Regions from separate parts of the Erwinia sorbitola genome, predicted to be linked through region 2. Evidence: predicted binding sites of a transcription regulator. Region 2 holds the regulator's gene; each other region holds the start of a gene.
What was found. Region 2 encodes CRP, which controls carbon source genes, mostly activating them, when cyclic AMP is high. Its sites were predicted from a motif close to ATGTGANNNNNNTCACAT; they were not measured.

Region 1 (3,284 bases), 1.2 Mb from region 2:
CGCGTTCGATCCATTCGCCGCTGAGTGGGTCGGCATCATCGCAGGTAAGGACAAACATGCGGTGCTGAAACAGCCCCTGTTTAATCTCTTTTGACGGTGCCGCCGCAAAATAGATCACCCACTGTCCATCAATAATATGCAGTTCCGGTGCCCAAATCAGCGCGCTCATTGGCCCGCGTTCGGGTTTACGCCAGACTACCACCGCTTCAGCCTCTGCCAGCCCTGCCAGGGTGGTGGCACGGCGGATCTCCAGCCGGTCATACTCCGGCACCGAAGCGATAAAGTAGTAGCTCCCCTGATGGCGCAGAATAAAGGGATCGGCGCGCTGTTCAATTAACGGGTTAGGCCAGTGGCTCATCGTGCGGCTCCTTGTGGTTTAATTTTCAGCTCTTTGCTGTTCTTATAATCGTTCAGTTCCTGGTAATTATTGCGGCGATGCTCCAGATCCTGCTGAATTTGCAGCATCATTTTGCGATCTACTTTCAGCAGGCGTACCACGCCAGCGGTGATCAGGTAACCGACCGCCGGGATAACGGTAAACAGCAGAACGATACCGTTCAGCGCTGCCGGGCTTTGCTGTTTCGCTCCGGCGTCGTAGCCATACCAGGAGAGGAGAAAGCCAACCATTGCACCCGCTACGGCCAGTCCGACTTTCAGGAAGAACAGGTTGCCGGAAAAGCTGATACCGGTAATGCGTTTGCCGGTTTTCCACTCGCCGTAATCATCAACGTCGGCCATCAGTGACCAGTGCAGCGGTGAAGGGATCTGGTGCAGAATATTCAGCAGGAAGTACATCACCAGTACCAATACCGTTGCGTGCGGGTCAAGGAAGTAAAAGCCTCCGGAAAATATTGCCAGTACGATGTTTGTCCAAAAGAACACTTTCAACTTACACCAGCGGTCGGTGAGTATTTTCGCCAGCGTACTGCCTATCATCATGCCCACCACACCCAGGCTGATAAACAGCGTGGCGAAGTGAGTTGACTGCTGCATTACCCAGGTGACGTAATACATGGTGGCTGCCATACGGATAAAGCCCGGGCAGACGTTGCAGAAGGTCAGCAGGAGGATGCGTACCCACTGATCGTTTTTCCAGACGTCGCGCAGGTCAGCTTTCAGATCGTCATTGCTGGGTACCGCCGGACGGATACGCTCACGTACCGTGGCAAAGCAAAACAGGAACATCAGCAGGGCCACCAGCGCCATCACACCCATGGACATCTGGTAACCGCGCGCTTTGTTGTCACCGCCGAACCATTCCGCCAGCGGTAATAATGTCAGTGACAGGATCAGGGTGGCAACACCAACCATCACAAAGCGGTACGACTGGCAGGAGACACGCTCGCCCGGGTCGCTGGTAATCACCCCGCCCAGAGAGCAGTAGGGGATATTAATAGCGGTATAGGTCAGTGACATCAGAAAGTAGGTTACAAACGCCCAAATTACTTTGCTGTTATATGTCCAGTCCGGCGTGGTGAACATCAGTACGCTGAACAGAACATAAGGCAGGGAGATCCACAGCAGCCATGGGCGGAAGCGCCCCCAGCGGCTTTTAGTTCGGTCGGCAATTGCCCCCATAATCGGATCAGTCACCGCATCGATTACCCTGACCGATAACAGCAGAATCCCCACCAGCGCTGGTGCAAGACCGAAGACGTCAGTGTAGAAATAGTTAAGAAAAAGCATGATGGCGCCGCCGATCATATTGCATCCGGCATCGCCCATTCCGTAACCAATTTTCTCTCTGACTGAGAGCTTTGTGCCCTTCATGGATAATTCTCCCGCTTATCATTTGTAATCGAGAGTATTCACGCTTATTGAAAGCTGTGCGCAGGTGCAATACGTCGCAGAGATGGACAAAACGCCTGGGGAGAGGAAAGTGTGAAGCAGATAACAATTCGGCCAGCGCGTGCTGGCCGAATCAGAAGCAGGTTTGATGATTACGAACGCTGCGTGCGGTTTTTAATCCAGTAGCCTACGGCGAGGATTAATACCCATACCGGGATCAGCCAGACGGAGATTGCCATCCCCGGAGTCATCGCCATCAGTACCAGAATACCGGCCATAAACAGCAGGCAGATCCAGTTACCCAATGGGTAGAACAGCGCAGGGAAGCGGGTTTTAACACCCTGCTGATCTTTCTTACGGCGGAATTTCATATGCGCCAGGCTGATCATCGCCCAGTTGATCACCAGGGCTGATACCACCAGCGCCATCAGCAGGCCAAAGGCCTCGCCCGGCATCAGGTAGTTGAGCAGTACGCACAGGGCAGTGGCGATTGCTGAGAACATGATGGAGATGACCGGCACACCACGACGGTCAACTTTCAGCAGGGCTTTAGGGGCGTTCCCCTGTTGAGCCAGGCCAAACAGCATACGGCTGTTACAGTAAACGCAGCTGTTGTACACCGACAGCGCGGCCGTAAGGATAACGACGTTAAGGGCGTTGGCAACCAGCGCATCACCCAGCTCGTGGAAAATCAATACGAACGGGCTGGTATCTGCGGTTACACGCGTCCACGGCATCAGCGACAGCAGCACCGCCAGTGAGCCAACATAGAAAATCAGAATGCGATAGATAACCTGGTTGGTCGCCTTCGGAATGCTGGTTTCCGGGTTATCTGCTTCAGCTGCGGTAATCCCCACCAGCTCAAGACCGCCGAAGGAGAACATGATGATCGCCATCATCATCATTAATCCGCTAAAGCCATTAGGCAGGAAACCGCCCTGTTCCCACAGGTTACGCACGCTCGCCTGCGGACCGCCGGTGCCGCTGAACAGCAGCCAGCCGCCGAACAGGATCATTGCCACTACGGCAACGACTTTAATGATGGCAAACCAGAACTCCATCTCACCAAACACTTTCACGTTGGTCAGGTTGATGGCGTTGATCAGCACGAAGAACACAGCAGCAGACATCCAGGTTGGGATCTCGGGATACCAGAACTGGATATATTTACCGACGGCGGTCAGCTCTGCCATCGCCACCAGCACATACAGCACCCAGTAGTTCCAGCCTGAAGCAAAACCGGCAAAATTGCCCCAGTATTTATAAGCAAAGTGGCTAAAGCTGCCGGCAACCGGCTCTTCTACTACCATTTCGCCTAACTGGCGCATAATCAGAAAGGCAATAAACCCGGCAATTGCATAGCCAAGTATTACGCCAGGGCCTGCGGATTGAATAACCGATGCACTGCCCAGAAAAAGACCAGTACCGACGGCCCCGCCCAATGCGATCAGCTGAATATGACGGTTTTTTAAACCGCGTTTCAGCGTGTCGCCCTG
Region 2 (3,284 bases):
CTGCCACTGCGGCCACAGCCAGATCATGCCACCAAAGGCTATCAGGCAGCCCATTATCGTATCCATCAATCGGGGCAGCAGGAACTGGGCTCCGTTCAGCGACAGCAGTTGCAATGTGTAAACCGCAGTGACGGTGAACCCCACCGTTGCCCAGCCGTAAAACTTGCGGATAAACAGATAGCTCACCAGGGTGATCAGCAGCATCACCAGTAATATCCAGGACTCTGGCGCATGCAGGCCGAGAGTCACGGCAGCAATCGCCAGCCCGGCCAGCGTTCCCAAAGCCCTGTGCTGAATCCGTACCCGGGTTGCACTGTAGCCGTTGAGGCTGACAAACATCACTGTCATCAGTACCCAGTAAGGTTTTGGCAGGTTGAAGAACAGCGCCAGTGAACTGGCAAAGGCCAGCATCACCGCATAACGCGCGGCAGTGCGCAGGGCTGAAGATTTTAACGACAGGTAATTTTTCAACGCAGGAAGCAGCGGCAGGCGGCGCTGGCGATCGGCCATCAGGTCACGGCGGTACAGTGGACGCTGGGTACGCAGCACGCGGGCGATGCGGCTGAAGTGGTAGTAGCAGAAGTGGCCGACCGGATTATCCGGATGCTGACGGGAGATCTTCTCCAGTGCCTGAAGCTGTTTCTCCATGGTGAAACGCTCTGGAAAACGGTGGTAGAGAATGTCGTCGGCCAGCACGCGCAGGCGGGCGGCGATGGTTTGCGCATTCCAGCGGATCACCGCCTCGGCGTGGCTCTGCTCCACCAGCTTCTGCACCTCCTCCGGCTGATGCAGGCTGACCGCTATATGCTCCTGTAAATCAAGCGCCACCTGAAATGCCCGTGTCAGACGCTGGTAGTGGCTATCGCGGCTGGCCGAAAGCATATGCATCTGTTGGTAGCAGGTATTAATCAGATCGACGGCTTTTTGCTGGCGCGCCAGCAGCGGTGGCAAGGCAGTTTGCGGGTCGGTAAGCCGGGTAAGCAGGCTATATTTGGCTTCGCAATAGTCGGCAAGTTCCCGATACAGCAGGCTGAGTGTTTCACGCATCGGCTGCTCTTTCCACAGCCTGAACCAGAACCAGTTAAAAGCGCCGTACCAGACAGTGCCAAGAATATAGAGCAGCGGCGGCTGCCACATTGGCATGCGTCCGGCCAGGCTGAGGGTGAAGATAGCGGCAATCAGCGATGCGGGAAGCAGACGTGCGTGCAGCGGGCTGATCTCACCGGTGACGCCAAGCAGTAGCGCCATCACCAGCAGGATCAGCGGTAGGGGAACCCCTTCGGCACCAGCGTATTGAATCAAAAAGCTGCTGAAGGCAAACAGGCAGCCTCCGACGATCAGGCGTTTAAAGAAACGCTTGTGCGGGGTATCAAGACCAGCATTGTTACAGCAGGCAGGAACTAAAGAGAACAGCAGGCCGTTTTGCAGATGGCCGAGCATCCAGCCGATCGCCACAGGTAAACAGAGCACCAGCGTCTGCCTGAGTGCATAGTTCACTTCGGGATGATAGATGATTCTCCGCCACATGAGCCACACCAAATAAAAACGGCGCGACAGGGGGTCGCGCCGTGGGTTCAGAGCCGGTTAACGTGTGCCGTAAACAACGATGGTTTTACCATGTGCGGAGATCAGGTTCTGATCTTCCAGCATTTTCAGAATACGACCTACGGTTTCACGGGAGCAGCCGACGATCTGGCCGATCTCCTGACGGGTGATTTTAATCTGCATACCATCCGGGTGAGTCATGGCATCCGGTTGTTTCGCCAGATTCAGTAACGTCTGGGCGATGCGTCCGGTCACATCAAGGAAAGCTAAGTTACCCACTTTCTCTGAGGTGACTTGCAGGCGACGCGCCATCTGTGAAGACAGGCGCATCAGAATGTCAGGATTCACCTGAATCAACTGACGGAATTTTTTATAGGAAATTTCAGCCACTTCACAGGCTGTTTTCGCACGTACCCACGCACTACGCTCCTGCCCCTCTTCAAAGAGACCCAGTTCGCCAATAAAGTCGCCCTGGTTGAGGTAGGAGAGGATCATCTCTTTGCCTTCTTCATCCTTGATTAACACCGCTACCGATCCTTTAACGATATAGTAGAGGGTTTCCGCCTTCTCACCCTGATGAATCAGAGTGCTTTTGGATGGATATTTGTGAATATGGCAATGAGACAGGAACCATTCGAGAGTAGGGTCTGTTTGCGGTTTGCCGAGAACCATTCGCTGTTATCCTCTGTTGTAATCGTGCCTAAATATACCCTTCATCTACGAGTGACAGAGGCGTTGCCGCCGAACTGCTGCGCGAGGAGGCTGGATATACAGGGCTAAATCCCTGCCAGGCGTTGAAATAGTCAAGCGTTCCCATAGGAAATTTGTACGGGCCTCTGTTAGGAGCATGGCTCGAGCTGTCGTCCCGTTTTTACTGTGCATTCTCATGCCAGTAAAATATTGCAGCCTCGTTTGTAGCACAGCTTTACAAGACTGTCTTCTGTTGTCTCGCTTCAGCATAGTTGTAAAACGGCGGCGTTGCCGTTTTTGTTAGCGCAGCGTACTCTTTCTGCACTGGTTCAATGAGAGGATTTTGCGATGCATGCACGAGTTAAGTGGGTTGAAGGAATGACGTTTTTGGGAGAATCCTCCTCAGGCCATCAGATTCTGATGGATGGAAATGCAGGGGATAAAGCTCCCAGCCCGATGGAAATGGTGCTGATGGCGGCCGGGGGCTGTAGTGCTATCGACGTGGTGTCTATTTTGCAGAAAGGCCGTAACGATGTCGCCGACTGTGAGGTTAAACTGACGTCAGAACGCCGTGAAGAGGCTCCACGCATTTTCACCCATATCAACCTGCACTTTATTGTCAGCGGCAAGGCTCTGGGCGATAAAGCGGTATCACGTGCGGTCGATCTCTCCGCAGAGAAATATTGCTCAGTGGCGATTATGCTGGGGAAAAGCGTGGAGATCACCCACAGCTATGAAGTGATAGAGCTGACCTGATAGTGATGATTTAATCCAATCGGCGGTCTTATCAGGCCGCCCGAAACTGATGCAGCTTGCCGTGATCTTCCCCTCCCTGTTTCGATTTGTCCCCTTTGATAGCCAATTTTCTGCACATCATGCGGAACGGTAACTACCCGCATTTCACGCCACAGCGAGTGGATGACTCCAGCAGTATATTTTTCCTTGTTTTGCTTTCTTTCTTGCTGGCCTGCGGGCTGGTTAAACGAACGTCCGGGTTGTCTGGTTTGTGGTCTTAACCTTGCAACCAATCAAGGAGCACTGATGAATAC
Region 3 (3,284 bases), 430 kb from region 2:
CCCGCGCTGCGCGACAGAGCGCCATACAGCACTTTCATCAGTTCGGTACGGCCTGCGCCCATCAGCCCGGCCACACCCAAAATTTCACCCTTACGCAGGGTAAAACTCACGTCCTCAACGCCGGAACCGCTGAGATGCTCAACTTTCAGTCGCACCTCGCCCGGTGCTTTATCCAGGCGCGGATACTGCTCTTCCAGCTTGCGGCCCACCATCATTTCAATCAGCGACTCTTCCGTCAGCGTGGCCACTTCACGTTCTGCGATAAACTGGCCGTCGCGGAAAATGGTGACATCGTCGCAGACCTCGAAAATCTCTTTCATGCGATGAGAGATGTAAACAATGCCGCAGCCCTGCGCCTTAAGCTCGTTGATAACCCGGAACAGTGAAGCTGTTTCGGTATCTGTCAGCGCATCCGTCGGTTCGTCCATCACGATCACTTTGGATTCAAAGCTCAGTACTTTGGCAATCTCCACCATCTGCTGGTCGCCGATCGACAGATCCCCCACCAGCTTATGACTACTGAAGCGCAGATTAAGACGTTTCAGCAGCGTATCAGCTTCGGCATACATCTTTTTCCACTGGATACGGCCAAAGCGGTTAACAAATTCACGTCCGAGAAAGATGTTTTCAGCAATGCTCAACTGAGGGATCAGGTTAAGTTCCTGGTGAATAATGCCGATACCCGCTTCCTGAGACTCTTTTGGCCCGCTGAACGTGGTTTCCTGACCCAGCCATGAAAAAGTACCCGCATCACGGGCATAAATCCCGGTCAGTACTTTCATCATGGTCGATTTACCCGCGCCATTCTCACCTACCAGCGCCATCACACGGCCAGGGTAGACGGAGAGTGCCGCACCCGATAGCGCTTTAACGCCCGGGAAGGCCTTATCGATGCCTTTTAATTGCAGTAAAGGTTGCATAACAGCCTCAGAAGGTCACGCCAGCGGTCAGGATGACATTCGCATACGGAGAACACTCCCCGCTGCGAATGACGGCATGACTACGCTGAGTTTGTTGTTTGAACTGTTCGTGACTGACATAACGAATGTCAATGGTATTACCCTGGTGTTGTTGCAGTAAGTCGAGCAGAGCGAGCAGGTCACTAAGAAGCTGCGGATTGTGCTGCTTAATCTCTTCCGCAATGATGGCACTCTCAACCTGCATCTCGCTGGTGACCGCCCTGGCGACCTGTAAAAACGTCGGAATTCCATGGGTGATAGCCAGATCGATGCGCTGCGGCCCCTGTGGAATTGGCAGCCCGGCATCACCAATGACAATGCTGTCGGTATGGCCGAGACGTGCAATCACGGATGAGATATCAGAATTCAGTAAGGTGCCTTTTTTCATTATTCACTCCAGAGCGAAACGTTTCGCTGATTGGCAGTGTAAGAAATGGCCGGGGGAACACAATCACCATGTGCTGAAAATGTGATCGCCATCGAAACGTTTCGCTGACGCTGGGGGAGGATTTGTTTTAAGGCTGAAAATGGCCCTTTTATGTTACCGGTAAAGGGCCAGGAAGGAATTAATTAAAGACCATACCACCGTCGATTAACAGTGACTGCCCGGTCATATAGTCTGAGTCTGGCCCGGCCAGGAAGGCGACGCAGGCAGCGACATCTTCAGGCTCAGACAGGCGGCCCAGCGTGATATTTTTCGCAAACTCTGCGGTACCGTAGCCCAGTGGTTTACCTGCCGCTTCTGAAACCTGGCGATCGATCTCTTCCCACATCGGGGTTTTCACGATACCGGGGCAATAGCCGTTAACAGTGATCCCAAGGTGAGCGAGGTCACGGGCTGCGGTCTGCGTCAGCCCGCGCACGGCAAACTTACTCGAACTGTACACAGCCAGTTCAGGATTACCGACATGTCCGGCCTGGGATGACGCATTAATAATTTTGCCGCCGTGCCCTTCAGCCTTAAAGGCTTTAATTGCCGCCTGCATGCCCCAGATCACCCCTTTAACATTCACACCGTAGACTTTATCGACGATTTCGGGGGTGATCTCTTCAATCAGAGTGGTCGGTGCCACACCAGCGTTATTAACGATGACATCAAAACCGCCCAGTGCAGTACGTGCTTTTTCAACCGCGGCAAAAAATTGCTCACGATTAGAGACATCTACCGTTACAGCCACCGCTTTACGGCCGGTATGAGCGATCTCATCAGCGACCTTGCGAGCGGTCTCTTGATTAAAATCGGCAACGGCTACCGCGAAGCCATCTTTTGCCAGGCGCAGGGCTATTGCTCTGCCTATCCCCTGGCCGGCACCAGTCACCAGGGCTACTTTATTTTTCATATTCTTCACTCCTTGTCGTTGACGGAATTACCACGTTCACAAGATCTGACTGAGATGCAGCTGACCCATCAGCAGATGGTTGTCGGCGTAATCAACCGGTATCGCCACTACCGCCGGCCCCTGCACATCCATCGCTTTACGCAGCGTCGGTTCCAGCATCCCGGCACTTTCCACAGCAAATCCGGCAGCGCCAAAGGACTCCGCGTAAGCTTTAAAATCAATCGGACCGAATTTCACCCCGGAAACCCGGTTATATTTCTTCTCTTCCTGCATCGCTACCATGTTGTAGCACTCATCAACCCAGATGATATGCAGCAGGTTAGCCCCCAGACGCACCGCAGTTTCCAGCTCCATACTTGATTGCAGAAAACCACCGTCGCCGGAAACAGACACCACTTTGCGTGACGGATCCACCAGCCAGGCACCGATGGCCCAGGGCAACGCAACACCCATGGTTTGCTGGCCGTTAGAGATCATGATCTGACGCGCCCGGAAGCTGTAAAGGTAACGGGCGATCCATATATGGAAACTCCCCATATCAACCGTCAGCGTAACGTCACTATTAATAATGTCCTGCATCGCACGTACGATCCGTAACGGATGCAGGGCGAATTGATTCAGCTGGTGACCGCGCAACGCCAGCAGTTCGCGCTGCTGTTGACGATCCTGCAAAATCGCTGCCGACTGGGAACTGAGAATAAGCGGCGCGGTAATACGTGCGGTCAGTTTGTCCAGAGTGGCGGCGATATCACCCACCAGTTCGGCATCGGGCTGATAGCAGTTATCGGTATCGGCAGGCAACACATCAATATGTACCAGCGTTGCCTTACCGCTGTTCCACATTGCAGGCTCGTATTCCACCGGGCTGTAGCCGATGGTAATAATCAGATCGGCCTCACGCAGAAGCCTGTCGCCAGCCTGATTGTTAAACAAACCCACTCGCCCTGCGAAACGAGAAAAATGCTCCTGACGCACCGCGCCTGCC

Region 1: a site for CRP is predicted at 1,880-1,897, ahead of GN242_RS17485 (glycoside-pentoside-hexuronide (GPH):cation symporter). Genes of this name have one in related genera too.
Region 3: a site for CRP is predicted at 1,427-1,444, ahead of rbsD (D-ribose pyranase). Genes of this name have one in related genera too.

What each region holds. Positions count from the first base shown of each region.
Region 1 is NZ_CP046509.1:3,837,501-3,840,784, reverse strand. It holds gene GN242_RS17490 (glycoside hydrolase family 43 protein) at 1-358, opposite strand, end outside; gene GN242_RS17485 (glycoside-pentoside-hexuronide (GPH):cation symporter) at 355-1,770, opposite strand; gene aroP (aromatic amino acid transporter AroP) at 1,941-3,284, opposite strand, start outside.
Region 2 is NZ_CP046509.1:381,320-384,603, forward strand. It holds gene GN242_RS01620 (YccS/YhfK family putative transporter) at 1-1,527, opposite strand, end outside; gene crp (cAMP-activated global transcriptional regulator CRP) at 1,585-2,217, opposite strand; gene GN242_RS01630 (OsmC family protein) at 2,584-2,991, shown strand; gene GN242_RS01635 (amidohydrolase) at 3,277-3,284, shown strand, end outside.
Region 3 is NZ_CP046509.1:4,649,369-4,652,652, forward strand. It holds gene rbsA (ribose ABC transporter ATP-binding protein RbsA) at 1-920, opposite strand, end outside; gene rbsD (D-ribose pyranase) at 928-1,347, opposite strand; gene GN242_RS21115 ((S)-acetoin forming diacetyl reductase) at 1,526-2,299, opposite strand; gene alsS (acetolactate synthase AlsS) at 2,336-3,284, opposite strand, start outside.